4 regions of the Streptomyces sp. NPDC053426 genome follow, and region 1 is predicted to be linked to each of the others. Evidence: riboswitches for the same ligand, from Rfam matches in the RefSeq annotation. Region 1 holds a riboswitch; each other region holds the start of a gene.

Region 1 (7,495 bases):
CTCCAGATCCAGGCGCAGAAGCTCGCCCAGCAGCTCGGCACCGACACCAGCCGGCCCGAGTTCTGGCAGGCGCTGTCCGAGGCGGGCAGGAAGCTCGACGTCGACCTCAACCCGCGCTACGGCGACTGGGACGTCGAGAAGAGCAGCCGGGTCGACGCCAGGACGCCGTGGGTACGGGACGTCACGGCGACCGGGATGCCGCAGACGCTCTGACCCGCCGCCTGTGGACAACCGGCCTGTGGAGAACCGGTCTGTGGACAACTCGGGGGCTGTCGGCGGGGTGGGCTAGTTTCGCAGTGTGAACGCAATCAGCCCCGCACCGGACTCCGGGACCGCCCCCGGCCGAGTCGTCCTGCTCACCACCAGCCACCGGGTCGCGCCCGGCCTGCTGTCCTGGCCGGCCTGGCAGGCCCTGCACGCGGCCGACAGGGTGCTGTGCGCGGACGGCGTCCACCCGCAGCTGCCGTATCTGCGGGAGGCGGGGATACCGGTCGAGGAGGCGGCGCCGACCGCCGAGGAGATCGTCGACGCCTGTGCCGGCGGGCGGACGGTGGTCGTCGTCGCCACCGGCGAGGGCGAACCCGCCCTGACCGACGGACTGGCCAGGCTGGCCGGGACCGGCAGGGTGCGGATGCCCGAGCTGGAGCTGCTGCCCGCCTCCTACGACCTGCCGGGCGCCCGGCTGCTCGACCTCGTGCAGGTCATGGACCGCATCCGCGCGGAGTGCCCGTGGTCGTCGCGGCAGACCCACAAGGGCCTGGCGAAGTACGGCATCGAGGAGGCGTACGAACTCGTCGAGGCCATCGAGGAGGGTGACCGGGACGAGCTGCGCGAGGAGCTGGGGGACGTGCTGCTCCAGGTCGTCTTCCACGCGCGGATAGCGGAGGAGGACCCGGACGCCCCCTTCTCGGTCGACGACGTGGCCGGCGGGATCGTCGCCAAGCTCATCCACCGCCACCCGCACGTCTTCGGCGACGAGACGGCCGAGACCCCCGAGGACGTCAAGGAACACTGGCTGCGCACGAAGGAGATCGAGAAGCGGCGCGAGTCCGTCACCGACGGCGTCCCCCTCGGCCAGCCCGCCCTCGCCCTCACCGCGAAGCTGGCGTCCCGCGTCCGCACCGCCGACCTCTCCGTCCCCCTCCCCACGGGCGAGGGCATCGGCTACGAACTGCTCGCCCTGGCGGTCCGCGCGGAGGCGGCGGGGGTGGATCCGGAGGCGGCGTTGCGGGCGGCGGCGCGGGTGTATCGCGACGCGATTCGTTTTGCGGAGGGCGGCCGGGGCGAGGGCTGAGCGCGGGGTGCGGACAGGGGTTTTTCGCCCCCGCCGCCCCTTCCCGTCCCTGGGGGCTTCGCCCCCAGACCCCCTTCGCGCAGTTCCCCGCGCCCCTGAAAGGAGCGCATCTTCAGGGGCGCGGGGAACTGCGCGAACAACGTCGACGCGCCCGCACCCGCCGGACGACCCCGGTCACCCGAGTTCTGCCGCGCCGCGCTCCCCGTTCCGCCCGTTAGGGTCACCGCATGCATGACCAGCCCACCACTCCCGAACTCTTCACCTGGGAGTTCGCCGCCGATCCCTACCCCGCCTACGCCTGGCTGCGTGAGCATGAGCCCGTGCGCAGGACCCGGTTGCCCAGTGGGGTGGAGGCCTGGCTGGTCACGCGGTACGCCGATGCCAAGCAGACGCTCGCCGACAACCGGCTGTCCAAGAACCCCGCGCACCACGACGAGCCCGCGCACGCCAAGGGCAAGACCGGTATCCCGGGGGAGCGGCAGGCGGAGCTGATGACGCATCTGCTGAACATCGACCCGCCGGACCACACCCGGCTGCGCCGGCTGGTCAGCAAGGCGTTCACCCCGCGCCGGGTCGCCGAGTTCGCGCCCCGCGTGCAGGAGCTCACCGACGGGCTCATCGACCGGTTCGCGGACAGCGGCTCCGCCGACCTCATCCACGAGTTCGCCTTCCCCCTGCCCATCTACGCCATCTGCGACCTGCTCGGCGTCCCGCGCGAGGACCAGGACGACTTCCGGGACTGGGCGGGCATGATGATCCGGCACGGCGGGGGCCCGCGCGGCGGGGTCGCCCGGTCCGTGAAGAAGATGCGCGGCTACCTCGCCGAGCTGATCCACCGCAAGCGCGAGGTGCTCCCCGCCGAACCCGTCCCCGGCGAGGACCTCATCTCCGGCCTCATCCGCGCCTCCGACCACGGTGAGCACCTCACCGAGAACGAGGCCGCCGCCATGGCGTTCATCCTGCTGTTCGCCGGTTTCGAGACCACCGTCAATCTCATCGGCAACGGCACCTACGCCCTGCTCACCCACCCCGGCCAGCGCGAGCGCCTGCAACGGGCCCTCGCCGCCGGGGAGCGCGGGCTGCTGGAGACCGGTGTCGAGGAGCTCCTGCGGTACGACGGTCCCGTGGAGCTCGCCACCTGGCGGTTCGCCACCGAGCCGGTCACCATCGGCGGGCAGCGCATCGCGGCCGGCGACCCCGTCCTCGTCGTGCTCGCCGCCGCGGACCGGGACCCGGAGCGGTTCGCCGACCCGGACGTGCTCGACCTCGGCCGGCGCGACAACCAGCATCTGGGATACGGCCACGGCATCCACTACTGCCTGGGCGCCCCGCTGGCCCGTCTGGAGGGCCAGACCGCGCTCGCCACCCTGCTGACGCGCCTGCCGGACCTGCGGCTCGCGGCGGAACCGGCCGAACTCCGCTGGCGGGGCGGGCTCATCATGCGCGGACTGCGCACGCTCCCGGTGGAGTTCACCCCGCCGCGGAAGTGACGGACCGGGCAGCCGTCCGCTGTGCCCCCGAGAGGACCAGCGCAAACATGACACGCCCTCAACTCTGTGATCTTCACGTGATCTGCGCGGCATGAACTTGTGACAAGTGATCGTCTGCGGATACGTTCACCCATCAAGTGCGGTGCATCGGTTCGAATTCCGTTCGCCGCGTCGGTCATTGCTGTCTTGCGAAAGGTCTCCGCATGCTCTCCGGGAACGGTCGGCACCGCCGCCCCCGCCAGGCTCCGGCTCTCCTCGTCGCGGCCGGGGTGACCGGCTCCGCCATCGCGATCCCGCTCCTCGGGGCCGGCAGCGCCAGCGCGGCCGACGGCACGACCTGGGACCGGGTCGCCGAGTGCGAGTCCGGCGGCTCATGGAGCCAGAACACCGGCAACGGCTACTACGGCGGCCTGCAGTTGACCCAGGACGACTGGGAGAACTACGGCGGACTGGACTACGCGACCAGCCCCGACCAGGCCAGCCGCGGCCAGCAGATAGCCGTGGCCGAGAGAATCCTCGCCGACCAGGGGGTCGGCGCGTGGCGCACCTGCGGACTGACGGCGGGCCTGAACCAGGATTCGGCGTCGGCCGACATCGACACGGGCGTGGCGGAGGACTCGACCTCGGACACGTCCGGCTCCTCCGGCTCCTCCAGGTCCTCCGGCTCTTCCGATTCCACCGACTCTTCGGACTCGTCCGGATCGTCGGACTCCGGTGATTCGTCCGCTTCGTCCTCCCCGTCGGCCACGTCCGATCCGTCGTCCGGCGCGGAAGGGGCGGAGGACGGTGAAGGAACAGCCGGTGAATCGGCCAAGTCCGACAAGTCGAGCGACTCGGGCACGGATTCGGACACCGGCTCCGACGGTGGATCCGGCACCTCCCCCTCCGCCTCGGCCACTCCCAAGAGTGACGAGTCGGACAAGTCCGGGCAGACCACCGGCTCTTCCGAGGTCACCGACGCCGAAGGCACCGGCACCGGCCGCCACCGCGGCGCCACCGCCGAGGAGGGTGGGGCGGAGGACCGTACGTCGGAATCGTCCGGCCGGCATGCCTCGCGCGGCACCGACGCCTCGCGCGATGCCGCCGACGGCTCGTACACCGTGCGCACCGGCGACAGCCTCTCGTCCATCGCCGACTCCCTTGAGCTGGGCGGCGGATGGCGGTCGCTCTACGCCGAGAACGAGCAGGTCGTCGGCGCCGACCCGGACCTCATCCTGCCGGGTCAGGAGCTCGAGGTCGGGGTCGAACCGGACGAAAAGTGACGCCCGAAAGAGCCCGGGTGCGGCGGCAGTTGGCGTCATGGTTCGCGTCGAATGTCCGGTTTAAAGACTGTGAGAGATAGGTCTCAGAGGCCCTGATCGTCTTTGAAATTCCGCGGATCGCGTGTCTACGGTCGTGACCGCTCGCCACCGCGGGCCCCGGCTGCCGCCACGCCGAATCCTGCCAGTGGCAGCACGGGAACAGTCGTCGCGTCATGCGCCGTAGGCAGGAGCGGGGGACCCAAGGTAAGCGCCCCTTCCGGTGGTTGACACCGGAGAGGGCTTGGGGTGAAGCCGCGTCCCGTGAGGGGCGTGGCCGGGCAACTCAACCGGCCCGAACCCGACAGCTCACCTCGCAGGCGTCGGTGAGGGGATCCACCATGCTGTTCTCCGGCAAGGGCAAGCACCGTCGTCCGTCCAAGGCCACCCGCGCGATCGCCGTCGCCGGTGTCGCCTCCGCCGCCGTCGCCGCCCCGCTGATGGCGGCCGGCAGCGCCTCCGCCGCCACCGCCTCCGAGTGGGACGCCGTCGCCCAGTGCGAGTCCGGCGGCAACTGGTCCATCAACACCGGCAACGGTTACTACGGCGGTCTGCAGTTCTCCGCCTCCACCTGGGCCGCGTACGGCGGCACGCAGTACGCCTCCACCGCCGACCAGGCCAGCAAGGCGCAGCAGATCGAGATCGCCGAGAAGGTCCTCGCGGGCCAGGGCAAGGGCGCCTGGCCGGTCTGCGGCACGGGCCTGTCCAACGCCGCCTACACCGGCTCCTCCGCGAACGACTCGGGCTCCTCGCAGAGCACCGGTTCCACCGAGACCCGTGAGACCGGGCAGAAGGCCTCCCGCTCCGCCGAGCGCCCGGCCGCCGAGCAGGAGACCGAGAAGCAGGTCGAGCGGAAGGCCGAGAAGAAGGCCGAGAAGAAGGCCGAGGAGAAGACCGTCACCACCCCGACCGGCGAGAAGGTCGAGAAGGGCGACGGCGAGTACAAGGTCGTCAAGGGCGACACGCTCAGCTCCATCGCCGCCGAGCACGACGTCGAGGGCGGCTGGGCCGAGCTGTTCGAGCTGAACGACGACATCGTCGACGACGCCGACCTCATCTACCCGGGCCAGCAGCTGCACCTCAAGTAAGCGGCTGCCCCCCTGCTCCCCGCCCCGGTGCGTTTTCCCCCGTACGCGCCGGGGCGGGGTTTTTCACGGCCGGGTTTCCGGAAACCGCTTTGTTCCGTTCGGAAACAATTTACTCTCGGTTCTGTCCACGGGGCGGGCGACCGGCGGCCCGATCGCCCCGAGCCGGTTAGGCTCGGACTCGCAAGACCCTCCGGGGTCCTGCTCACCCGCGTCACATCCAAGAAGGAGATGCTCGTGCCGTCCATCGACGTCGTCGTAGCCCGGGAAATCCTGGACTCCCGAGGCAACCCCACGGTCGAGGTCGAGGTCGGCCTCGACGACGGCAGCACGGGTCGTGCCGCCGTCCCGTCCGGCGCCTCCACCGGCGCCTTCGAGGCCATCGAACTCCGTGACGGCGATGCCAACCGTTACCTGGGCAAGGGTGTCGAGAAGGCCGTCCTGGCCGTCATCGAGCAGATCGGCCCGGAGCTCGTCGGCTACGACGCCACCGAGCAGCGCCTGATCGACCAGGCGATGTTCGACCTGGACGCCACCGACAACAAGGGCTCCCTCGGCGCCAACGCCATCCTCGGCGTCTCGCTCGCCGTCGCCCACGCCGCCTCCGAGGCCAGCGACCTCCCGCTCTTCCGCTACCTGGGCGGCCCCAACGCGCACCTGCTGCCGGTGCCGATGATGAACATCCTGAACGGCGGCTCGCACGCCGACTCCAACGTGGACATCCAGGAGTTCATGATCGCCCCGATCGGCGCGGAGTCCTTCTCCGAGGCCCTGCGCTGGGGCACCGAGGTCTACCACACCCTCAAGAAGGTCCTGAAGAGCAAGGGCCTGGCCACCGGCCTCGGCGACGAGGGCGGCTTCGCCCCGAACCTCGGCTCCAACCGCGAGGCCCTCGACCTCATCCTCGAGGCCATCAAGGAGGCCGGCTACACCCCCGGCGAGCAGATCGCCCTCGCGCTCGACGTCGCCGCGTCCGAGTTCTACAAGGACGGCTCCTACACCTTCGAGGGCAAGGAGCGCTCCGCCGCCGAGATGACCGAGTACTACGCCGAGCTCGTCGAGGCGTACCCGCTCGTCTCCATCGAGGACCCGCTGTTCGAGGACGACTGGGAGGGCTGGAAGACCATCACCGCCAAGCTCGGTGACAAGGTCCAGCTCGTCGGCGACGACCTGTTCGTCACCAACCCCGAGCGCCTCGCCCGCGGCATCGAGGAGAGCGCCGCCAACGCCCTGCTGGTCAAGGTCAACCAGATCGGCTCGCTGACCGAGACCCTGGACGCCGTCGAGCTGGCCCAGCGCAACGGCTTCAAGTGCATGATGTCCCACCGCTCCGGCGAGACCGAGGACGTCACCATCGCCGACCTGGCCGTCGCCACCAACTGCGGCCAGATCAAGACCGGCGCCCCGGCCCGCTCCGAGCGCGTCGCCAAGTACAACCAGCTCCTGCGCATCGAGGAGATCCTCGACGACGCGGCGGTGTACGCCGGCCGCAGCGCGTTCCCGCGCTTCAAGGGCTGACCCGCCCCGTAAGAGGCAGCGTCGTACGTACGTCCCCGTACCCGGTCCCGTACCGTGTGCGGGGACGTACGCGCGTATGACGGTGAACGAGAGGCGGGAACATGGCGGTCAAGGACCGGGACCGTTTCTCCACCGCGACCAGGATCCGGCTGATCGGCGAGCAGACCGCGGCCCGGGTCTACCGCTCGCAGACCAAACGCCAGGCCCGCCGCTCCCGGCTGACCGGCCGGGCCGCGCTGCTCGCCCTGGTGGTCTGCTCCCTGATCGTCGCCCTCGCCTATCCCATGCGGCAGTACGTCTCCCAGCGCGCGGACATCGCCGACCTCCGGCAGGAGCAGGACGAGGCCCGTCAGCGGGTCGAACGGCTGCGCGACATGAAGGCCCGCTGGCAGGACGACGCGTACGCCGAGCAGGAGATCCGCAGGCGGCTGCATTACGTCCTGCCCGGCGAGACCGGCTACATCGTCATCGACCCGGGTACGGCGAAGCAGTCCCGTACGGATCTCGAAGCCGCCGACCGCCCCTGGTACGCGAACGTCTGGGACGGCGTCGACAAGGCCGACGCCGCCGCAGACCAGTGACCCTTCGCAGAAAGCCGTAAGAAAGACAGTTATGGACACGCCCCCGCCCACGACCCCGCGCACCGAACCCACCGACGCGGACGTCGAGGCCTTCAAGCAGCAGCTCGGGCGGCCCCCGCGCGGGCTGCGCGCCATCGCGCACCGCTGCCCCTGCGGACAGCCGGACGTCGTGGAGACCGCGCCGAGGCTGCCCGACGGCACCCCCTTCCCGACGCTCTACTACCTCACC
Region 2 (7,495 bases), on a different contig from region 1:
AAGCAGGTCGAGCCCGCCGGCGCCCCCGGCGAGCCGGAACCCGTGGTCGCCACCCCGGACCGGTCGCTGCTGCGGGCCGTGCAGACCCCGCAGGGCTTCGACCGGGCCACCCTCGTACGCGCCCACGAGACGGTGAAGGACGACGTCACCGACGACGCGAGCATGGTCGAACAGCTCGGCCTCACCGTCGTCACCGTCCCCGGGCACGAGGAGGCCTTCAAGGTCACCCGCCCCCTCGACCTGGTCCTCGCCGAGGCGGTCCTGGCCCGCAGGAGGCTCAACGATGGCTTCTGAGCAGCCGTACCCCCTGCCGCAGGTCGGCATCGGCACCGACATCCACGCCTTCGAGGACGGCCGCGAACTGTGGTGCGCCGGCCTGAAGTGGGAGGGCGAGGGCCCCGGCCTCGCCGGCCACTCCGACGCGGACGTCGTCGCCCACGCCGCCTGCAACGCCCTCTTCTCCGCCGCCGGCCTCGGCGACCTGGGACAGCACTTCGGCACCGGCCGCCCCGAATGGTCCGGCGCGTCCGGCACCACCCTCCTGACGGAGGCCGCCCGCATCGTCCGCGAGTCCGGCTTCCGCATCGGCAACATCGCCGTACAGGTGGTCGGCCCCCGCCCGAAGATCGGCAGACGCAGGCAGGAGGCCCAGAAGCTCCTCTCGGAGGCGGCGGGCGCCCCGGTCTCGGTCTCCGGCGCCACGACGGACGGCCTCGGCTTCCCGGGAAGAGACGAGGGCCTCATGGCGGTGGCGACGGCGCTGGTCGTACGAGAGGGGTGAGCGTCCCGTCCCAAGGGGCGCGGGCCGTGCCGATATGCGGCTCCGCCGCGTGGACGCGACCGGCCCCCACCGGACCCGCGGACGACGAACAACCGGGCCCGCCCATGACAAACGTCCCCGAAACAGCGAGGCGCACCGCGCACACCCCCGCGCCTACTACCCTGGTGTCGTGACTATTCGCCTGTACGACACCAGCGCCCGGCAGATCCGTGACTTCACCCCGCTCCAGCCGGGTTGCGTCTCGATCTACCTGTGTGGTGCCACCGTGCAGGCGGCACCCCACATCGGGCACATCCGCTCGGGCCTGAACTTCGACATCATGCGCCGCTGGTTCGAGTACCGCGGCCTGGCGGTGACGTTCATCCGCAACGTCACCGACATCGACGACAAGATCATCACCAAGTCCGCCGAACAGGGCCGCCCCTGGTGGTCCATCGGCTACGACAACGAGCGCGCCTTCACCGACGGCTACCGCGCCCTCGGCTGCCTGCCCCCGACCTACGAGCCGCGCGCCACCGGCCACATCACCGAGATGGTCGAGATGATGCGCGGCCTCATCGAGCGCGGGCACGCCTACGAGGCCGACGGCAACGTGTACTTCGCGGTCACCTCGTTCCCCGAGTACCTGAGGCTGTCCAACCAGGAGCTGGACAACCTGCTCCAGCCGTCCGCCGAGGGCGAGACCGGCAAGCGGGACCCGCGCGACTTCGCGATGTGGAAGGCGGCCAAGCCCGGCGAGCCGAGCTGGGAGACGCCGTGGGGCCGCGGGCGCCCCGGCTGGCACCTGGAGTGCTCGGCGATGGCGCACAAGTACCTCGGCAGCGCCTTCGACATCCACGGCGGCGGCCTCGACCTGATCTTCCCGCACCACGAGAACGAGATCGCCCAGGCCAAGGCCTACGGCGACGAGTTCGCCCGGTACTGGGTGCACAACGCCTGGGTCACCATGAGCGGCGAGAAGATGTCGAAGTCGCTCGGCAACAGCGTCCTGGTCTCCGAGATGGTCAAGCGCTGGCGGCCCATCGTGCTGCGCTACTACCTCGGCACCCCGCACTACCGGTCGATGATCGAGTACAGCGAGGAGGCCCTGCGCGAGGCCGAGTCCGCGTTCGCGCGGATCGAGGGCTTCGTGCAGCGCGTGACGGAGATGGCCGGGGGCGTCGTCGAACCCGCCGCCGAGGTGCCGCCCGCGTTCGCCGAGGCGATGGACGACGACCTGGGCGTCCCGCAGGCGCTCGCCGTCGTGCACACCACCGTCCGGCAGGGCAACAGCGCGCTGGCCGCCGACGACAAGGAGGAGGCCGTCGCCCGCCTCGCCGAGGTCCGCGCCATGCTCGGCGTGCTCGGCCTCGACCCGCTGGACCCGCACTGGGCCGGCGAGAGCGACCGCGGCGAAGACCTCCACGGCGTGGTCGACACCCTCGTCCGCATGGTCCTCGACCAGCGCGAGGCCGCCCGTGCCCGCAAGGACTGGCCCACCGCGGACGCCATCCGCGACCAGCTGGGCCAGTCCGGCCTGGTCGTCGAGGACAGCCCGCAGGGGCCGCGCTGGAGCCTCGGCCCGCGCTGAGGAGCCAGGCCCCGACAGGCCCTGACCTCGGCGTCCGAAGATCGACTGTGCCGTCCGGGCCTCCGGGCGGCACACTTCATAGGCACACGTCACAGACGTGCGCGCAAAGCACGCACACAAGCAGCACCACCCACGACTTCATGGAGACGGATACCTCATGGCCGCGAACAACCGCCGCATGTCCGGCAAGAAGGGCGCGCAGGTCGGCAGCGGCGGCCAGCGGCGCCGGGGCCTGGAAGGCAAGGGGCCCACGCCGCCCGCCGAGATGCGCAAGGGGCACGCCAAGCAGCGCGCCGCCCAGGCGAAGGCCCGCCGCGCCCAGGGCGCCCGCCCGCAGCAGCGGCGCGGCGGGGGCCGCTCGGCCTCCGAACTCGTCGTCGGCCGCAACCCGGTCGTCGAGGCGCTGCGCGAGGGCGTGCCCGCCTCCACGCTGTACGTCCAGCAGTTCATCGACAACGACGAGCGGGTGCGCGAGGCGCTCCAGCTCGCGGCCGAGCGCGGCGGCATCAACCTCATGGAGGCGCCGCGTCCCGAGCTCGACCGCATGACCAACGGCCTGAACCACCAGGGCCTGGTCCTCCAGGTCCCGCCGTACGAGTACGCGCACCCCGAGGACCTCGTCGCCGGCGCCCACGACGAGGGGCAGGACCCGCTGATCGTCGCCCTCGACGGGGTCACCGACCCGCGCAACCTCGGCGCGGTCGTCCGGTCCGTCTCCGCGTTCGGCGGCCACGGCGTCGTCGTGCCCGAGCGGCGCGCCGCCGGGATGACCGCCGGTGCCTGGAAGACGTCCGCCGGTACGGCCGCCCGTACGCCCGTCGCCCGCGCCACCAACCTGACGCGTGCGCTGGAGGCGTACAAGAAGGCCGGGATCGCGGTCGTCGGCCTGGCCGCCGACGGCGAGGCCGAGCTCGGCGACCTGGACGCGCTGGACGGACCGGTCGTCATCGTCGTCGGCAGCGAGGGCAAGGGCCTCTCCCGGCTGGTCGGCGAGACCTGCGACTTCCGGGTGCGGATCCCGATGCCGGGCGGCGCGGAGTCGCTCAACGCCGGTGTGGCGGCGGGCATCGTGCTGTACGAGGCGGCGCGTCGGCGGGGCTGATGCCGGGGGCCGGTGAAGGCCGCCGGTCGGGGTCGGTGCGGCGGGCAGGGGTGCCGTCGGCGGGGTCGGACGGGTGTTCGGTGAGGTCGCCCGTACGGGGCGTCGCGGAGGGTCCGGGCAGGTTTGACGCGGTCCGGACACTTCCGGCGGGTCAAGGCAGTGTCCTAACGCCGTGTCACTCGGTTAGATGAGTGTGGACACCAGAACACCCCGCACGCCCACGGGGGACCGCTCGTCGGGACTCGACGACGCTCCCGCGCTGAGCATGGTGAAGGTGCCGAGCGATCCGGCGCAGGTCATCGTCAATCACGCCAGCTTCCGCGTGCAGCTGGGCGTCTCGGCGCGGCGCGCCCAATCGCCGCGGATCGCACGGCACGTGAGCGCCGCCGAGGACACCGCCCGCATCCCCGTCGTCACCACCGTGGGCACACCGGGCCAGTCGGGCGCCCGCCGTCGGCCCGTCGTCTGGAGCGGCCGGTCCGCGCCCGACGACACCGGCGCCCACCGACTGCTCCAGGCCGTACGGCACGAAGGCGTCCGCCACGCCGACGAGCCGCTCACCGACGCCGGGGCCACCCAGGTCATCCCGCGCACCGGCACCGGGTACGACCCCGCCGACGACCCGGTCGCCCGGACCCTGGAAACCCCGTTCGTCGGCGCCCAGCGCCGCCCGGCCGACGGGCCCCTGCTGCCCCCGATGCGCACGGTCGGCAGCGTCTACGACGAACCCGCCTACGACGAACCCGCGTACGACGACGGGTACGAGGACACCGGCCGCCGCGCCGGACGGCACGGTGACGACCCGGCCCGGCACGCCTACTACCCCGGCCGCCGGATGAACCTCGGCGTCGTCCTGCTCCCGCTGCGCGTCTTCCTCGGCGGCATCTCCGTCTACGCCGGAATGAGCAAGCTGTGCGACCCCCTCTACTTCGAGGGCGGCCGGCGCGGCTCCATGGTCAAGTGGCTGCACACCCTGCACCCCTGGGAAGTCGCCGAGCCGCTGCGCCAGTTCGCCCTGGAGCACCCCATCGGCTCCGGCCTCGCCATCGCCTTCGCACAGATCGTCGTCGGCGTCCTGACCGCCCTCGGCTGCTGGCAGCGCCTGGCCGCCGTCGTCGGGGCGGCACTCTCGGCGGCACTGCTGGTCACCGTCAGCTGGAAGAGCGTCCCCGCCTACGAGACACCCGACATCATCTACCTCGCCGCCTGGTCACCGCTGATCATCGCGGGCGCCCCCGTCTACTCCGTCGACGGCCGCCTCGCGAGCCGGGCCTGGCGCCGGCTCGGCCCCCGCGCCGCCATCTGGGACCTGCGCCGGTACGTGCTGCGCCGGGGCGCCCTGGTCACCTTCGTGGTCTGCGGGTTCAGCATGCTCGTCGGCTCACTGCTCGGCGGTGCCGTGCGGGACGCCGACCGGGTGGTCGTCCCCGGGCCCGGCGAGGCCCCGCGCAACGAGCTTCCCGGCTCCCCGCTGCCGAAGGAGTCCGGCGAACGCCAGAAGGAGGAGCGGACCCCGGCCGCCTCCACCTCGCCCACCCGGGACGCCACTTCGGGCGGGACGAGCCCGTCCGCCGGTGCCACCACCCCCGGCGCGACCCAGGGCGCCGGCGCGGTCACCGGCGCGCCCAGCCAGACCCAGGGCAGCGTCGGCCAGGCCCCGTCCCGGCAGTCCTCCCCGGCCGGTCAGGCGCCGAGCACCAGCTCCGGCCCCACCTCGGGCGGCGCCTCCGGCGGCAGCGGCGCACCGAGCGGGGGCAGCGGCGGTTCCTCCGGGAGGCCCGGACTCGTCGGCGGCCTCCTGGGATAGCCGGCACGTATACGGCGGTGGGGGGGGGGGGGGGGGGGGGGGGGGGGGGGGGGGGGGGGGGGGGGGGGGGGGGGGGGGGGGGGGGGGGGGGGGGGGGGGGGGGGGGGGGGGGGGGGGGGGGGGGGGGGGGGGGGGGGAGGGGGGGGGGGGGGGGGGGGGGGGGGGGGGGGGGGGGGGGGGGGGGGGGGGCCCCCCCCCCCCCCCCCCCCCCCCCCCGCCGCGGTCACCTCACCCGGCCGTACGAGACGCTGCGGGTCCAGATCTTCTGCAGGCGCACCACGTCCCCGGTCTTCGGGGCGTGCCAGATCTTGCCCTTACCCGCGTAGATGCCGACGTGGTAGACGTAGCCGCCCGAATGGAAGAACACCAGGTCTCCCGCCCTGCGGCTGCCGGCGGAGATGTGGCGCGTGTTGTTGTACTGCTGGGCGGCGGTGCGCGGCAGCTTCTTGCCGGCCTTCTTGAACGAGTACAGCGTCAGACCCGAGCAGTCGAACCTGTACGGACCCGTGGCGCCCCACTTGTAGGGCGAGCCCTTCTTGGAGGCGGCGATGCTCAGCGCCTTGGTGGCCGTGCTCGCGGCGGCCGCCTCCGAGGCGGCTCCGGGGACCACGATGGAGCCGCCCACGGCGGCCAGGGTGAGGGCCGAGGCCGTGCCGGCCCGGGCCATGAGAGACGGGACACGATTGAGCGCAGTCATGCGCAACCCTTCGTCAGCCGCCTGTGAAGGATGACCTGTCGGATTCGGGCTGGCGAAGTGGCCCGGCCGCACATGTGCGGCTTCACCCCAAGGACTGCTCGGAACTGACGTCCCGGCGGCCCGTCGTGCTTGGGTCCTCCACTCCTGCCGATCCACTCCTGTCGACCGGTCATCCGGGCGGCGGCAGGACTCGGCGTCCGCCCGGATCGCCCCGCCGCGGCGGCGGGGTCTTGTCGTCAGTCACGGATCTTGACTCATGGCGCGATCGAAATCCCAACGGAACGTGGGGTTTGTGTTGTTACTCACCAATCATCCGTTCGGGTGGACACCTCCCTGTTCGGACCCTCGCCGAGGGCCGGGGGGAGCCGCGGACCAGGGAGGGAAAGCACCGTTCCGGTCGTGCGGTACGCGCGTTGCGCAACTTCGTGCGCCCGAAAACAGCAGGTTCGTCTACGCCGGACGGGGGTACACCGTTTGGTCCGTTTCAACCCCGGCCGGTGCGCACCGCCGACCGGGGCCGCCGTCCGGGGCCCTCGGGTGTCAACTGCCGCGGGCCGGCGGCAGCGTGACCCTGGCCGTGCGCCGTTCGCCGTCCAGCACGCGCAGGGCCCGGGCCAGCGTGTCGGAGTGCAGTTCGCTCTCGCCGCGCCGGTGCATCAGGGTCAGCGCGTCGCGCAGCGCGACGGCCTTGCCGACCAGCGCCTGGGCCGCGCGCAGTCCGCGGTAGGTGTCACCGCCCAGGGCCGGGTTGACCCGGCCGAGCAGGTCGACGGCCTCGAGGTAACGGTCGATCAACTCGGCCTCCGCGCGGGTCAGCGCGGGCAGCGGCGGCAGCTCCGGTGGCAGCATCCGCGGCTCACCTCGCGCCGGAGGCGGGGGACAGGCTCCTGCGGTCGGGCACGATCCGGTCCGCCAGGCCGTACTCCACCGCGGCCCGCGCGTCGAGGACCTTGTCCCGCTCGATGTCCGCCCGGACCTGCTCCGGGGTACGGCCCGTGTGCCGGACCAGGATCTCCTCCATCCGTGACCGGATACGGGTCAACTCCTCGGCCTGGATCGCCAGATCGCTGGTCTGTCCCTCGACCGGCTCCAGGAGGGAGGGCTGACGGAGCACCAGGCGGGAACCGGGCAGCAGCAGTCGCTTGCCCGGGGTGCCGGCGGCCAGCAGCAGCGCGGCGGCGCCCTCCGCCTGGCCCAGGCAGATCGTCTGCACGTCGCAGGAGACGTAGCGCAGCGTGTCGTAGATCGCCGACATGGCGTGGAAGGAGCCGCCGGGGGAGTTGACGTAGAGCGAGATGTCCTGGTCGGGGGAGTGGTGTTCCAGGTACATGAACTGCGCCATCACGTCGTTGGCGGAGGTCTCGTCGACCTGTGTCCCGAGGATGACGATCCGCTCCTCGAGCAGCTTCGAGTAGGGGTCCGTCGTCCGGTTCCCCGATGCCGTGCGTTCGGTGAACTCGGGCAGGACGTGACGGGCGGACGGTCGGGTCATGAGAGCCCCTCCTGTCTGGTTGTCTCTGTAAAAAATGTACAGGACG
Region 3 (7,495 bases), on a different contig from region 1:
ACCAGCGCGAACAGCACGGCAGCCAGGGTGTGGCCGTCGACCCGGCCGGTCAGCAGCCGGCGGATCTCGTTCTCCTCCTCGTCCTCGTACGGGACGAAGAGCCAGGCGAAGCCGTAGAAGATGAGGCCGATGCCGCCGGTGGCGGACAGGACCGCGAGCGTGATCCGGAAGATCACCGGGTCCATGTCGCACTGCCGGCCGAGCCCCGCGCACACCCCGCCGAGCATCTGGTGCCGGCGGTCGCGCCGGAAGTGCCCGCTCTCGTCGGCCGGCTCCGGTGGCGGGGCGGTCGCTCCCTCCGGGCCCGAGACGGGTCCCGGACCCGTCGTGGCGTGCTGGTGATCGGTCATGGGTCCATGGTGACGGGCGAGCCGCCGCGGCGGCAGTCGGTACGACCCTGGCCGGACCCTGATATCGGTCCCCGAGTGGGACCGGGGGAGCGTTCGACGGACCAGGGCCGCGGAGATCAGGGGAGTCTCCGGGACCGACCCTGATGCTCCGGTACTCCGGGCGTGTGACCATCGTTGGCATGTCGGAAGCCGCAGCAGCGCCCGTAGCCGAGCCGCGGCCGCCGCGCAAGCTCTACCGCAGCAGTGACGGACGCTGGCTCGGTGGTGTGGCGCGGGGGCTCGCCGGACACATCGGGCTGCCCGTGATCTGGGTACGCCTCGTCTTCGTCGGCCTGTTCACGGCCGACGGTCTCGGCGCGCTGCTGTACGCCGCGTTCTGGTTCTTCGTACCGCTGGGCGTCGGCGGTGTGGACGCGCAGAAGCCGCCCTCGCTGGTGACGACGGAGACCTCGCCGGACGGCCGGCGCAGACTCGTCACCCGGAAACCGGACAAGGGGCAGATCGTCGCCCTGCTCCTCATGGTCGTCGTGTCCATGATCTTCGTGGGCAATGTGAACCTGACCAACGGGGCCAGGGCCTACCTCTGGCCGACCGTGCTGGTCGGCGCGGGCGTCGCCCTGGTCTGGCGGCAGGCGGACAACGCCCGCCGGGCCCGCTGGATGGAGGTCGGCCGCCGCCGTCGCACGGTCACGCTGCTGCGGGCCGGGGCCGGTGTGCTCCTGGTGACGGCGGGCGCCTCGGGCATCTTCGTCCTGCGGGGCTCCGGCAGCCACCTCGGCTCGGTGCTCCAGGCGGCCCTCGCGGTCCTCGTCGGCATCACCCTCCTCGCCGGCCCCTACCTCGTACGCATGACCCAGGACCTCTCCGAGGAGCGCCTGATGCGCATCCGGGCGCAGGAGCGCGCGGAGGTCGCCGCCCATGTCCACGACTCGGTGCTGCACACCCTCACCCTGATCCAGCGCAACGCGGACAACGCGGGCGAGGTGCGCCGCCTGGCCCGGGCCCAGGAGCGCGACCTGCGCGCCTGGCTCTACAAGCCGGAGGGCAACGGCAAGGACGAGGACGACGAACCCGCCACCCTCGCCGAGGCGGTGAAGCGCAACGCCGCCGAGGTGGAGGACAAGCACGGCGTCCCCCTCGAGGTGGTGGTCGTCGGCGACTGCCCGCTCGACGAGAGAATCGGCGCACAGATGCAGGCCGCGCGCGAAGCGATGGTCAACGCCGCCAAGTACGGTGGCGAGGGAGGCGCGGTGCAGGTCTACGCCGAAGTCGAGGGAAGGACGGTCTTCGTGTCCGTCCGGGACCGCGGCCCCGGCTTCGACCTGGACTCGATACCCGCCGACCGCATGGGCGTCAGAGAATCGATCATCGGCCGCATGGAGCGCAACGGAGGCACGGCGCGGCTGCGCGCGGTGCCGGACGGCGGCACGGAGGTCGAGCTGGAGATGGAGAGGGCGGAGAAGACGTCATGAGCGAGCCGACCGAGGCGAACGGAACGACGGGGGACGCGGAGAGCGCCGGGCGTCATGTGCGGGTGGTCCTCGTCGACGATCACCGCATGTTCCGCACGGGCGTCCAGGCGGAGATAGGGCAGACCGCGCAGACGGGTGTCGAGGTGGTCGGCGAGGCCGCCGACGTCGACCAGGCGGTCACGGTCATCACCGCGACCCGGCCCGAGGTGGTCCTGCTCGACGTGCACCTGCCCGGTGGCGGCGGCGTCGAAGTGCTGCGGCGCTGCACCCCGTTGATGGGCGATGCCGAGCAGCCGGTCCGTTTCCTCGCCCTGTCCGTGTCGGACGCGGCGGAGGACGTGATCGGGGTGATCCGGGGCGGTGCCCGCGGCTACGTGACCAAGACGATCACCGGGGCCGACCTGGTCGACTCGATCTTCCGGGTCCAGGAGGGCGACGCCGTCTTCTCCCCGCGCCTGGCCGGCTTCGTCCTGGACGCCTTCGCCTCGACCGACGCCCCGCCGGTCGACGAGGACCTCGACCGCCTCACCCAGCGCGAGCGGGAGGTCCTGCGGCTGATCGCCCGCGGCTACGCCTACAAGGAGATCGCCAAGCAGCTCTTCATCTCGGTGAAGACGGTCGAGTCCCACGTCTCGGCGGTCCTGCGCAAGCTCCAGCTCTCCAACCGCCACGAACTGACCCGCTGGGCGACGGCGCGGCGACTGGTCTGAGCGGGCCGTTCAGACCACCCGCGTCGCCCCCGCGAACGGCATCTCGTCGATGGGGGCCACGCGGACCGGGGCCGAGGGGTTCGGGGCGTGGATCATGCGGCCGTCGCCGACGTAGATGCCGACGTGGCTGATGCCGGAGTAGAAGAAGACCAGGTCCCCGGGGCGGAGTCCGGAGCGGGGGACGCGGCGGCCGGCGTCGATCTGGGCGTAGGTGGTGCGGGGCAGGGAGACACCGGCGGAGCGGTACGCGGCCTGGACGAGGCCCGAGCAGTCGAAGGCGTCCGGGCCGGTCGCGCCCCAGACGTAGGGGCTGCCGAGCTTGGCGTAGGCGTAGGAGACGGCCTCCGCCGCGCGGGGGCCGGGGGCCGCGAGAGCGGCGTCCCGGGCGTCCGTCGGGGAGTGCGGGGCGCGGCCGGTGCCGTCGGTGAGTCCCGCGCGTTGCCCGGGGGTCAGCCGGGACAGCAGCCGGCGGGCGGCGGTCAGCTTGGTGTCGACCGTCTTCTTGTGCCGTTCGAGTTCGGCGCGGCGGGACGTCAGCGATGTCACCTCGACGCGCGCGGCGCCGCGCAACTGCTCGATCTCCCGGAGCTGTGTGCGTACGCGTCCCACCGCCGCCTGCCGGCGGCTGCCCGCCCGTTCCGCGAGCGCGGCGCCGTCCAGATAGCCGTCGGGATCCTCGGAGAGGAAGAGCTGGAGGGCGGGGTCGAGGCCGCTGCCGCGGTACTGCGCCGCGGCGACCGTGCCCAGGGCGTCCTGTGCGGAGTTGAGCCGGTCCTTCCTGCGGGCCGCCTCGTCCTGCAGGTCGCGCAGCCGCCGCTGGGCCGACTCGGCCTCCTCCTTGGCGCCGTTGTACTTCTCGGTGGCGGTCTCCGCCTCCCGGTAGAGCCTGTCGACCTCGGCCTTGACCTGGCCCGGTGTCAGCCGCGGTTCGGCGTGTCCCGTCCCGTCGAAGCCGGTCGCGGTGGCCGCGCCGGCGAGGGCGACGGCGGTGGCCGCGCGGGCCGTGGTGCCGCCCGCGACGCGCTGTCGGATCCTGCGGTGCGCTGCCACCTGGCTTCCCGTCCTTTCCGACGACCGCGCGGAGCGGACTGCCGTCCGGTGGTCCGGCGGCGGGGGTGCACAGGGGGAGCCGTCCGCCGCCGGACCTTCTCTGCGGTGGTGTCCGGTCGCCGCCCCTGGACCGGGCGGCGGTGGAGAGCCGGTCACCTGGAGGAGGACGCTAGGCCCGGCCGCGCGGCCCCGGTAACGGGTTGTGCGGAAGTGGCGTGAGCGGACCGCCGGGTGACCGTAAGTGACCAGGATCCCGTTCCGGCTTCGTCGTCTTCACTCAGGGTGATGACCGATATGGCGGAGGAAGGACGGATGAGGGCGCCGGAGTGCTACGGGGCGGCTGTGGCTAGGCTCCGGCCTCATGGACGTACTCATCCACCTCTTCGTCGGTCTGCACATCATCGGCATCGCGTCGCTCCTCGGCGGCTTCCTCACCCAGATGAAGGCGATGGGCGCGGGCACCGCCCGGTTCGTCCCCGCGATGCTGCACGGTGCGCTGACGATGCTGGTCACCGGTGTGGTCCTGGTCGGCCTCAACCAGGCCCAGGGCTACTCCGTCGACAACATCAAGATCGGCGTGAAGCTGGCCCTGCTGATCGTGATCCTCGGCCTGGTGTACGTGAAGCGGGACGACGAGAAGGTGGAGAAGGGCCTGTTCGGTCTGGTCGGACTGCTGACCGTGACGAACGTCTTCATCGCGGTGCTGTGGACCTGACGGCCTGTTCCACGGGCCCGGACGTGACCGCGGCCCACGACGGAACACGCCCCGGCGTTTCCGGGGGGAACGCGGCCGCCCGGCACCGCGTGCCGTAGCGCGGGCCGGCACGGAAAGGGGACGGCGCCGGAGGAACCCCCGTGCTCCGTCCCCTCCCGAGCGGATCAGGCGGGCCGCACCACGCTGTGGATCGAGGACTCGCCGTCGTAGTAGATCGACTCCTCGCGGACGTACGTGCCGGGCTTCGGCGCGTGGATCATCATCCCGTTGCCGATGTAGATGCCCACGTGGGTGACGTCGTCGTAGAAGAAGACCAGGTCACCGGGCTGGGCCTGGGAGACGGGGACCGTCGTGCCCGCGTTCACCTGGTCGTAGGTGGTGCGCGGGAGGGTGACGCCGGCGGCCTTCCAGGCGGCCTGGGTGAGGCCGGAGCAGTCGTAGGAGCCGGGGCCGGTGGCGCCCCAGACGTACGGCTTGCCGATCTGCGCGCGGGCGAAGGCGAGGGCCTTCTCGGCCTTGGTGGCGTACGAGGAGTCCGTCGACGTCGACGGCGTGGTGGCCGAGCCGGAGGACCCGGAGGTGCCGTCCGAGGTGCCGCTGTCCTGCTGGGCGGCCTCCTCCTGGGCCTTCTGCCGCTCCGCCTGCTGCCGGGCGAGCTCGGCGGCCTCGCGGGCGGCCTCCTCCTGCTTCTTCCTCTCGATCGCCGCGAGCCGCGCCTTCTTCTCGGCGGTCAGCTTCGACATCAGCTCGCGCGCGTCGGTGAGCTTCTTCTGGACGGTGGCCTTGGCCGTCTTCAGGTCGCCCTGGGTCTCGGTGAGCGTCTGGAGGCTCTCGGTGGCCTCCTGGCGCTTCTTCATCGTCTCGGACTGCTGGGTGACGTAGTCGTCGACCGCTTCCTTCTGGCGGCCGGTCATCCGGTCCATCACCTGGCGCTGGTCGAAGATGTCCTGCGGCGTGTCCGCGAGCAGGAAGGTCGCGGTGTCGGGGACGCCGGCGCCGGTCCGGTACTGGGCGGCGGCGAAGGAACCCAGCTCCGCCCGCGCCTCGTTGAGCTTCTGGGTGCGCTTGGCCACGTCGTCGAGGAGCGTGTCCACCTGCTTGCGCTGCTTCGCGGTCTTCTCCTTGGCCGCGTTGTACTTCTCGGTCGCCGACTCCGCCTGGCGGTAGAGGTCGTCGACCTTCTTCTCGACCTCCTCCAGGCTCGGCTTGCCGTCGGCGGAGGGGGCGGAGGGGGCGGCGGTGGCCGTCTGGGACAGCAGGGCCACGGAGGTCAGGGCGGCCGTGGCGAGGGCCGGGGTCCGTATGCCTGCCACGCGCGTGCCGGGGGTGCGCGACTTGCGGTGCGACGCCAAGGGAGGCGACTCCTTCCAAAGCTCCGCCTACCGGGTTAGCTGTCGGGTTCGGGCGGGTGGTTCGGAAGGGTTGCCCTACGGCCGCTCCGCGGGGGAGTGGGCCGATTCACCCCAAGGTCTCGGTGGGTCCCCGGCTCCGGCTGCCGCGAGGGCAGTGACGGACTCGGCGGAGGCCGCGCGGCCCGGCGGGGTTCGCCGGTGGGGGTCGTACGGCCCGCCCGCACCGTAGCCAACTGGTGTGGCCCCTGTGAAGGTTGATGGGTGATATGCCCGATACATTTTCGTGACCTTGTGGGTGGTGTCACTCAGGGTGAGGCGGCGGTTCTGGAGGGTGCGCGCCCCGTCCGGGCCGCCGGATTCCGGGGATGTTCCCGGGGCGGCCCCGGGTTGTCGGTGGGGCGCCCTAGACTCGGAGAGCGATGAGCAGCCTCTTTGACGACAGCTTCCTGGCGGACCTCCAGGCCCAGCGGGGCCCCGAGGGCGAGCCCCCGCCACCGCCCGAGGACGAGCACGTACCGGAGCAGATCCCGGACGACCTGTTCGGCGGGAAGTTCGACGTGCCGCCGGACCGATGGGGGTCCCCCCGCTCGAGCGAAGCCGAGAGTGGGGGAGGCTACTACCGCGACGGCGCCCCGCGCCCGGTGATCGACGCCGCCGCGCTGCTGGAGGGGCTGAACGACAACCAGCGCGCCGCCGTCGTGCACTCCGGCTCCCCGCTGCTCATCGTGGCCGGCGCCGGCTCCGGCAAGACCCGCGTGCTCACCCACCGCATCGCCCACCTGCTGGCCGAGCGGCACGTCCACCCGGGCCAGATCCTCGCGATCACCTTCACCAACAAGGCCGCGGGCGAGATGAAGGAGCGCGTCGAGCAGCTCGTCGGCCCGCGCGCGGGCGCCATGTGGGTCATGACGTTCCACAGCGCGTGCGTGCGCATCCTGCGCCGCGAGAGCAAGAAGCTCGGCTTCACGTCGTCGTTCTCGATCTACGACGCCGCCGACTCCAAGCGCCTGATGGCCCTGGTCTGCCGCGACCTGGAGCTCGACCCCAAGCGCTTCCCGCCGAAGTCCTTCAGCGCCAAGATCAGCAACCTGAAGAACGAGCTGATCGACGAGGAGGACTTCGCCGCCCGGGCCGCCGACGGATTCGAGAAGACCCTCGCCCAGGCCTACGCGCTCTACCAGTCGCGGCTGCGGGAGGCCAACGCCCTCGACTTCGACGACCTGATCATGACGACGGTCAATCTGCTGCGCGCCTTCCCGGACGTCGCCGAGCACTACCGCCGCCGCTTCCGGCACGTCATGGTCGACGAGTACCAGGACACCAACCACGCCCAGTACGCGCTGGTGCGCGAGCTCGTCGGCACCTCCGGGCACCCCGCCGGCGCACCGTCCGAGGCCGAGGTGCCGCCCGCCGAGCTGTGCGTGGTGGGCGACGCCGACCAGTCGATCTACGCCTTCCGCGGTGCGACGATCCGCAACATCCTCCAGTTCGAGGAGGACTACCCGGACGCGACGACGATCCTGCTGGAGCAGAACTACCGCTCCACGCAGACCATCCTGAGCGCCGCCAACGCCGTCATCGAGCGCAACGAGTCGCGCCGCCCCAAGAACCTGTGGACCAACGCCGGCGCGGGCGCGCGGATCACCGGGTACGTCGCGGACACCGAGCACGACGAGGCCCAGTTCGTCGCCGAGGAGATAGACCGCCTCACCGACGCGGGCGAGGCCAAGGCGGGCGACGTCGCCGTCTTCTACCGCACCAACGCCCAGTCCCGCGTCTTCGAGGAGATCTTCATCCGCGTCGGCCTGCCCTACAAGGTCGTCGGCGGCGTCCGCTTCTACGAGCG
Region 4 (7,495 bases), on a different contig from region 1:
CGTCACACGTCCCGGCCCGCCCGTGCCACCGCGTTTCCCTACGCGGTGATGTCCTTCGCCGTGAACCGCGCCCACGCCGCCGAGCCGAACACGGCCGCGTAGAGGGCCTGGAGGCCGAGGTTCTTCGTCAGGTCGTCCCAGTAGACCGGTTCGCGCATCAGGTCGGCGAAGGAGAGCCAGTAGTGGGAGAAGAGGTAGGGGTGCAGGGCGTGCAGCTGCGGGATCTGGTCGACGATCTGGACCGTGATCAGCAGCCCGACCGTGGTCGCCATCGCCGCGATGCCGCTGTTGGTCAGCGTCGAGACGAACAGGCCGAGCGCCGCCACCCCGATCAGTGACACGGCGACGACCAGGGCGATCAGCAGGGCTCTGGCCAGCCCCTCGGAGAAGCTGATCCGGGTGCCCGAGATGGTCGTGAGGTCGCCCAGCGGGAACAGCAGCGCGCCGGTGATCAGCGCCGACACGGCGACCACGAGGGTGGCGACCAGACAGAAGGCCATGACCGTCGCGTACTTGGTGAGCAGCAGGCGGCTCCGCCCGGCGGGGGCGACCAGGAGGTAGCGCAGGGTGCCGGCGTTCGCCTCGCCGGCGACGGCGTCGCCCGCGACGACCCCGATCGCCATGGGCAGGAAGAACGGCAGCGTGGCGGCGAGCGCGGTGAAGACCAGGAACAGTCCGTTGTTGGTGATCTGCGAGATGAACGCCGGTCCTCCCCCGCCGCCCCCGCCACCGGCCGACGAGCCGTCACCGGTCTCGATCCGCACGGCGATCCCGACCAGGACCGGTACGGCGGCCAGCACCCCGAGCAGGGCGAGGGTGCGCCAGCGCCGGAAGGTGGTGAGCAGCTCGCTGCGGAACAGTCCGAGGGTCCACAGCGGGTTCGCCCTGCGCACCGCTTCAGCCCGCGACATCGAAGCCCTCCCCGGTCAGCGCCACGAACGCGTCCTCCAGCGAGGCCCGTTCCGCCCCGAAGCCGCGTACCCGGACGCCCGCCGTCACCAGCGCCGCGTTCACCTCGGCGAGGTCACGCTCGGGCACCTCGCCGGTCACCCGCTCCCCGTCCACGACGACGTCGGCGACCCCCTGCTCCTTGAGCACCCGGGCGGCGTCCGCCGGGTCGGGGGTGGTCACCACCAGCCGGCCCCGGGCGCCCGCGGCCAGGTCGGCGACCGGGCCCTGGGTGATCAGCCGGCCCCGGGCCATCACGGCGGCGTGCGTGCACACCTGCTCGATCTCGTCGAGGAGGTGGGAGGAGAGGAAGACGGTGGTGCCGTCCGAGGCCAGTTCGCGCACCAGTGTGCGGATCTCCCGCATGCCCTGCGGGTCGAGGCCGTTGGTGGGCTCGTCCAGGACGAGCAGCCGGCGCGGCTGGAGCAGGGCGGCCGCGAGGCCGAGGCGCTGCTTCATGCCGAGGGAGTACGCCTTCGCCTTCTTGCCGGCGGCGGCCGTGAGGCCCACCCGGTCCAGGGCGGCGGCGACGCGGGCACGCCGGGTGCGCGGGTCGGCGGTCGGGTCGGCGGCGTCGTAGCGGAGCAGGTTGTCGCGGCCGGAGAGGAAGCCGTACAGGGCAGGGCCCTCGATGAGGGCGCCGACGTGGGGCAGCACGGCGCGCGCGGAGCGCGGCATGGGGCGCCCCAGGACGTGCGCCGTGCCGGAGGTCGGCTCGATCAGGCCCATCAGCATGCGGATGGTGGTGGTCTTGCCGGAGCCGTTGGGGCCGAGGAAGCCGAAGACGCTGCCCGCCGGGACGGTCAGGTGCAGACCGTCGACGGCGGGCTGTCCGCCGCGGTAGCGCTTGGTGAGCGCGCGGGTGGTGATGACTCCCTCACCCGCGTGCACCCCGTCCGGCTCACTGGCGGACGCCTCGCCCATCGGCTCCCTCGTTCCTTGACTACGTCACTGGCCCCGGGGCCTTACTTCCCCGCGTCGGCCGCCTTCACGAGCGCGTCCTTGGTGACGGTGCCCACGTAGACCTTGCCGTCCTCGGTGATCAGGGCGTTCACCAGGCGGGTGCTGAACACCGTGCCGGTGCCGAACTCGCCCTCGACCTGGTCGCCGAGCGAGCCGAGGAAGCCTTCGAGGTCACCGCCGGCCCCGCCGGTGGGCAGGTCGGTGGGCAGGCCGCCCTCGGCGCCGGTGTCGAAGGTGGCGACGGTGTTCCAGCCCTCGCCGAGCATCTTCAGCCCGTCGAGGCCCTTGGCCAGGTCCTCCTCGGACTTCGGGGCGTTCTCCGGCTTCCCGGAGTGCTCCCGGCCGTGGTCGAGTTCGCCGTCCTCGGTCACCTTGGCGCCCTTGGGCGGGGTGAAGTCGAACGTCGAGGCGGCCGGCTTGTCGAAGCTCACCTTGGTGAAGCCGACGTCCACGACGGCCGCGCCGCCGCTCGACGGGGTGAGCGTGAACTTCAGCGGCATACCGGTCTTGTGATCGACCGCGATGCTGATCGCGCCGACCGTGGAGCCGGACTGCCGGGGCTTGACGACCAGCCTGTACGCGTCCCGGCCGGCCACCTGGGCGGTGCCGTCGACGGTCACGGACGTGGTGTCGTCGACCGACTTCAGCGCCTCCTCGGCGAAGTCCTTCGGGGTGGCCGGGGGCTGCTGCTCCCGGTCCTCGCCGGAGGCGTCGACGGTGCCGTGGTAGACCTCGTTGGAGCCGCTGTCGTAGCCCCAGACGTCCTTGCCGTTGTGGATCAGGCTGTACTCGGCGGCGTTCTCCAGGAGCGACACCTTCTGCCGGTCCGGGCCGTCGGCCGCGATCCGCAGCGTGTGCGTGCCGGAGGCCAGTTCGGTGAGCTTCGCGGACGGGTCGGCCGAGGAGCCGCCGTCCTCGCCCTGCCCCATGGCGCCGGACGCGAGGCTGTTCTCCAGGCCGCCGAGGTCCGGCAGACCGAGGTCCGTGGTGATCTTCACGGTGCCGGACAGCTGCTCGACGTCCGACTTCGCGATCTTCTCTATGAGCTGCGCGGCGGTGATCTCCGGCAGGTCGGGGTCGCCGGAGTCGGCGATCGCGGGGACGAGCCCGATGGTCGCGGCCGCCACTCCCATCACCGTGACCGGGACGACGTACCGCGCGGCCCTGCGCCGCCCCGCGCGCGGCTCGTCGGCCTCCCGCGCGGTCGTCATGTCGTCGGATTCGTACGGTGCCATGTGTGCCCTACCTCCGTGGTCGGCGGCGGCTTTCGTCTCGTGACCTCGCACCAGTCTCACCCTGAGCCGCCATTCTCACCCGAATCGGTGAGAAGTGGTGTTGTCCGTCGTGGTCCATCTGACCAAATCCGGCAGGCGGATTCGTCAGACCCCGGACGCAACTCCACGTACTGCTGGGGTATGACACGGGGGACGGTTTCCTCCCCCGACCAGTAGGGGTCGGGGGGGAGTTCGGGCCGGCTCAGCCCGCGCGGTGCACCACCGCGTCGCACAGTTGCACGAGTGCCGTCCTCGCCTCGCACTCCGGCAGCGGGGCGAGCGCCGCGCGCGCCTCCTCGGCGTAGCGCACGGTGTCCCGGCGGGCCTGCTCCAGCGCGGGGTGGGCGCGCAGCAGCCGCAGCGCCTCGGCGTGCCGGGCGTCGTCGGTGAGGTCGGAGTCGAGCAGCTCACACAGGGCGATGTCGTCGGCGAGGCCCAGCCGGGCCGCCCGTTCGCGCAGCCGCAGCACGGGCAGGGTGGCGATGCCCTCGCGCAGGTCGGTGCCGGGGGTCTTGCCGGACTCGTGGGAGTCGGAGGCGATGTCCAGGACGTCGTCGGCGAGCTGGAAGGCGACGCCGAGCCGCTCGCCGTACTGGGTGAGCACGTCCACGACCGTCTCGTCGGCGCCGGACATCATCGCGCCGAACCGGCAGGCGACGGCGACCAGCGAGCCGGTCTTGCCGCCGAGCACGTCCAGGTAGTGGTCGACCGGGTCGCGGCCGTCCTGGGGGCCCGCGGTCTCCAGGATCTGCCCGGTGACCAGCCGCTCGAACGCCTCGGCCTGCACCCGTACGGCCTCAGGGCCGAGGTCGGCCAGGATGTGCGAGGCCCGCGCGAAGAGGAAGTCGCCGGTGAGGACCGCGACGGAGTTGCCCCAGCGGGCGTTCGCGCTGTCGACGCCGCGCCGCACCTCGGCCTCGTCCATCACGTCGTCGTGGTACAGCGTGGCCAGATGGGTGAGCTCCACGACCACGGCCGAGGGCACGACACCGGGCGCGTAGGGGTCGCCGAACTGGGCGGCGAGCATCACGAGCAGCGGGCGGAACCGCTTGCCGCCGGCCCGCACCAGGTGCTGGGCGGCTCCCGTGATGAAGGGGACCTCACTCTTGGTGGCCTCGAGCAGCCCTTCCTCGACAGCCGTCATTCCGGCCTGGACATCGGCTTCCAGAGCCTGGTCCCGCACGCTCAGCCCGAACGGCCCGACGACGGTCACGAGGGGTCTCCTGTCTGCTGGTGTCCACTGGCGGTTACACGGAATGTCGATAGGTCGCTGCCATCACTCAAGTCAGCGTATCCGGTCACGTTTCGATCACCGCCAGCGCCCAGGGTTACGGGCAGGGCGATACGGGATCAGGAGCGGAGTGCTTTTGATCGGTTGATAACAACGGACATACTTCGGCTTTCCCGGACGTAGCAATCCACTCCTCGACCCGGCTCCCGGTCCGGCTTTCGGCCCGCCTCCCGGGCCCCGCCTCGCCACGCGAACCCATCCTGCCCGCCCCGGCGTCCGATTTGCCGCAAATACCGAGCTAATTCCCCTTGGCGAAAAATGCGCTCACAGGTGATCCCCAGTGAAGTGGGTCACGCGTGATCCGGCACCCCCGCCGCCCCCCGCCACTCGCCTTCTCCCTTCCCCCGGCGTCGAGTTGACCCTTGGCGACAGCAAAGGATCAAGCACCCCAAAACCCCCATCACAAGATCAAACGGCATCTTCCGTGATGCCCGCACTTGTTCCCGACATGTGCTCTCGCATACGTTCCGGGCCTGCCGGGTGGACGCCTAATCCTGCCGCCGCCCGCATCACACCCGACCACGAACTCAAGACGGCAGGAGTGGGGGACCCAGGTAAGTCGCCGCACCGGACACCGCACCGGGACGGCTAGGGGTGAAGCCATGCCCGCAGGGGCACGGCCGGGCACTCTCCCGCCCGAACCCGACAGCTCACCTCGCAGGCGTAGGAGAGGAACCCAGACATGCCTGCTTCCGTTCAGCTCGGCCGCTTCGGCAACCGCCGCCTCGCCCGCTCCCTCGCCGTCGCCGGCACCGGCGTCGCCATGGTCGCCCTGCCGCTGTTCGGCGCGACCAGCGCCTCCGCCGCCACCACCGAGCCCGCGACGACGACCGCCGCCTCCGTGACGGCGTACCCGGACAACCTCGACGGCTGGATCCGCGAGTCGCTGGACATCATGGCGCAGCACGGCATCCCGGGCAGCTACGACGCCATCCACCGCAACATCATGCGCGAGTCCTCCGGCAACCCGTACGCCATCAACAACTGGGACTCCAACGCCGCCAAGGGCACCCCGTCGAAGGGTCTGCTGCAGGTCATCGACCCGACCTTCGCGGCCTACCACGTGCCCGGCACCGCCTTCGACCCGTACGACCCGGTCGCGAACATCACGGCGGCCTGCAACTACGCGGCCGACCGCTACGGCTCCATCGACAACGTCTTCGGCGCGTACTGAGCCACCCGCTGACGGGCGAGCGTCATCGCCCCGCCGAACAGTCGCTCGAGGACGACGGCCACGCCGTCGTCCTCGTTCGACGTGGTGACCTCGTCCGCCACCGCCTTCAGTTCGGGATGCGCGTTGGCCATGGCGACGCCGTGGGCCGCCCAGTCGAACATGGGGACGTCGTTCGGCATGTCGCCGAAGGCGATCGTCCGCGCCGGGCTCAGCCCCAGGTGCTCGGCGGCCAGCGCCAGGCCGGTCGCCTTGGTCACCCCGCACGGCTGGAGCTCCACGGTGCCCGGCCCCGACATGGTGACCGTGGCCAGTGACCCGACCACCGACCGGGCCGCAGCCGCCAGCGCGTCGTCGGACAGGTCCGGGTGGCGCAGCAGCACCTTGCTGATCGGCCGGTCCCACAGCTCGGCCCGCCGCTCGACCCGCACCGCGGGCAGGGTCGGGTGCGGCATCAGATAACCGGGCTCGATCAGCGTCAGCCCGTCGACCCCGTCCTGGTCGACCGCGGCGTACACCTCCCCCACCTCGGCCTCGATCTTGCCGAGCGCCGTCTCCGCCAGCTCCCGGTCCAGGGTCACGGACCACAGCAGCCGGTGCGCGCCGGCGTCGTACACCTGCGCGCCCTGTCCGCACACCGCGAGTCCCGTGCAGCCGAGGTCGTCCAGGAGCGGCCGCACTCTGGGGGCCGGTCGCCCCGTCACCACGAGGTGCCGCGCGCCGGCCCGCTCCGCCCGCGCGAGCGCGGCGAGGGACCGGTCGGAGAGGGTGTCGTCGCCGCGCAGCAGCGTCCCGTCCAGGTCGGTGGCGATGAGTGAGTACGCGGTGGGTGCGGCCATGATCAGAGAATACGGACAACCCGACGGTCCGATTCACCGTGCCCGTTTGCGTTCGCTTTCGGTGCGGTTCCCCTTCTCTCGACGCCGGGTAAGGACCGGTTCAGGTCTCTTTCCCCGTTTGGCAAGAACATGGTCCGCTATCTACCGTCCGCCCGGTCCGGGGCGGTACCTTCCAAGGGTCCAGGGGGGACTTGATCGGGGGGTCAGGTGAGCAGTGGACGCATGCGTGTGCTGAGGCCCGGGGAGCTCGGCGAGGGGGAGCGGGAGCGCTGGCGGGAACTGCGCGCCGCGACGGACGCACCGCGCAACCCGTTCATGGAACCGGAGTTCAGCGTCGCCGTGGCCCGGGTGCGCCCGCGGGCCCGGGTCGCGGTGCTGTACGAGGGCGCTCAGCCGGTGGGTTTCCTGCCGTACGAGCGGGGTGCGCTGGGGCAGGGCCGGGCGATCGGGCTCGGGGTGTCGGACTGCCAGGGCGCGGTCCTGGGCCCCGGCGTCGCCCTGGAGACGGACGAACTGCTGCGGGGCTGCTCGGTGTCGAGCTTCGCCTTCGACAACCTGGAGGCGGACCAGGGGCTGTTCGTGCCGTACGCGGCCGAGGAGCACGCCACCTACGTCATCGACGTGGAGAAGGGCTACGAGACGTACGAGTCGGTGCTGCGCACCCAGTCGCCGAAGTTCCTGAAGACCACGCTGGCCAAGGAGCGCAGGCTGGGCCGCCAGGCCGGAGCCGTGCGGTTCGTCTTCGACGAGCGCGACCCGGCCGCGCTGCGCACGCTGATGGAGTGGAAGTCGGCGCAGTACCGCAGGACCGGGCGGCGCGACCGGTTCGCGCAGGAGTGGATCGCCCGGCTCGTGGGCCGGCTCGCCGGGACCCGGGCCGCCCAGTGCACGGGCACGCTGTCGGTCCTGTACGCCGGGGAGCGCCCCGTCGCCGCGCACTTCGGGCTGCGCTCGGCGTCCGTCCTGGCCTGCTGGTTCCCGGCGTACGACCCGGAGTTCGCGAAGTACT

Evidence for each region. Region 1 has a riboswitch for cyclic di-AMP ahead of ACZ62B_RS20440 (transglycosylase family protein). Riboswitches for the same ligand answer to the same signal wherever they lie in the genome.
Region 2: linked by a shared signal. The riboswitch ahead of ACZ62B_RS03100 (C40 family peptidase) and the one ahead of ACZ62B_RS20440 (transglycosylase family protein) in region 1 are both predicted to bind cyclic di-AMP.
Region 3: linked by a shared signal. The riboswitch ahead of ACZ62B_RS11720 (C40 family peptidase) and the one ahead of ACZ62B_RS20440 (transglycosylase family protein) in region 1 are both predicted to bind cyclic di-AMP.
Region 4: linked by a shared signal. The riboswitch ahead of ACZ62B_RS10560 (transglycosylase SLT domain-containing protein) and the one ahead of ACZ62B_RS20440 (transglycosylase family protein) in region 1 are both predicted to bind cyclic di-AMP.

The regions. Positions count from the first base shown of each region.
Region 1 covers NZ_JBVJKE010000009.1:263,697-271,191, forward strand. Annotated here, with positions in the region: gene ACZ62B_RS20420 (SurA N-terminal domain-containing protein) at 1-213, shown strand, start outside; gene ACZ62B_RS20425 (nucleoside triphosphate pyrophosphohydrolase) at 299-1,294, shown strand; gene ACZ62B_RS20430 (cytochrome P450 family protein) at 1,522-2,784, shown strand; gene ACZ62B_RS20435 (transglycosylase family protein) at 2,988-4,046, shown strand; cyclic di-AMP (ydaO/yuaA leader) riboswitch at 4,252-4,420, shown strand; gene ACZ62B_RS20440 (transglycosylase family protein) at 4,424-5,170, shown strand; gene eno (phosphopyruvate hydratase) at 5,405-6,685, shown strand; gene ACZ62B_RS20450 (FtsB family cell division protein) at 6,787-7,266, shown strand; gene ACZ62B_RS20455 (DUF501 domain-containing protein) at 7,298-7,495, shown strand, end outside.
Region 2 covers NZ_JBVJKE010000001.1:719,956-727,450, reverse strand. Annotated here, with positions in the region: gene ispD (2-C-methyl-D-erythritol 4-phosphate cytidylyltransferase) at 1-294, shown strand, start outside; gene ispF (2-C-methyl-D-erythritol 2,4-cyclodiphosphate synthase) at 284-781, shown strand; gene cysS (cysteine--tRNA ligase) at 951-2,351, shown strand; gene rlmB (23S rRNA (guanosine(2251)-2'-O)-methyltransferase RlmB) at 2,509-3,453, shown strand; gene ACZ62B_RS03105 (DoxX family protein) at 3,641-5,260, shown strand; gene ACZ62B_RS03100 (C40 family peptidase) at 5,484-5,957, opposite strand; cyclic di-AMP (ydaO/yuaA leader) riboswitch at 5,961-6,150, opposite strand; gene ACZ62B_RS03095 (hypothetical protein) at 6,498-6,806, opposite strand; gene ACZ62B_RS03090 (ATP-dependent Clp protease proteolytic subunit) at 6,814-7,449, opposite strand.
Region 3 covers NZ_JBVJKE010000004.1:473,478-480,972, forward strand. Annotated here, with positions in the region: gene ACZ62B_RS11695 (PspC domain-containing protein) at 1-350, opposite strand, end outside; gene ACZ62B_RS11700 (PspC domain-containing protein) at 530-1,822, shown strand; gene ACZ62B_RS11705 (LuxR C-terminal-related transcriptional regulator) at 1,819-2,532, shown strand; gene ACZ62B_RS11710 (C40 family peptidase) at 2,542-3,582, opposite strand; gene ACZ62B_RS11715 (hypothetical protein) at 3,944-4,297, shown strand; gene ACZ62B_RS11720 (C40 family peptidase) at 4,462-5,649, opposite strand; cyclic di-AMP (ydaO/yuaA leader) riboswitch at 5,657-5,807, opposite strand; gene pcrA (DNA helicase PcrA) at 6,069-7,495, shown strand, end outside.
Region 4 covers NZ_JBVJKE010000004.1:243,896-251,390, reverse strand. Annotated here, with positions in the region: gene ACZ62B_RS10580 (ABC transporter permease) at 39-911, opposite strand; gene ACZ62B_RS10575 (ABC transporter ATP-binding protein) at 898-1,872, opposite strand; gene ACZ62B_RS10570 (LolA family protein) at 1,914-3,146, opposite strand; gene ACZ62B_RS10565 (polyprenyl synthetase family protein) at 3,388-4,398, opposite strand; cyclic di-AMP (ydaO/yuaA leader) riboswitch at 5,027-5,155, shown strand; gene ACZ62B_RS10560 (transglycosylase SLT domain-containing protein) at 5,159-5,650, shown strand; gene ACZ62B_RS10555 (HAD family hydrolase) at 5,614-6,486, opposite strand; gene ACZ62B_RS10550 (GNAT family N-acetyltransferase) at 6,709-7,495, shown strand, end outside.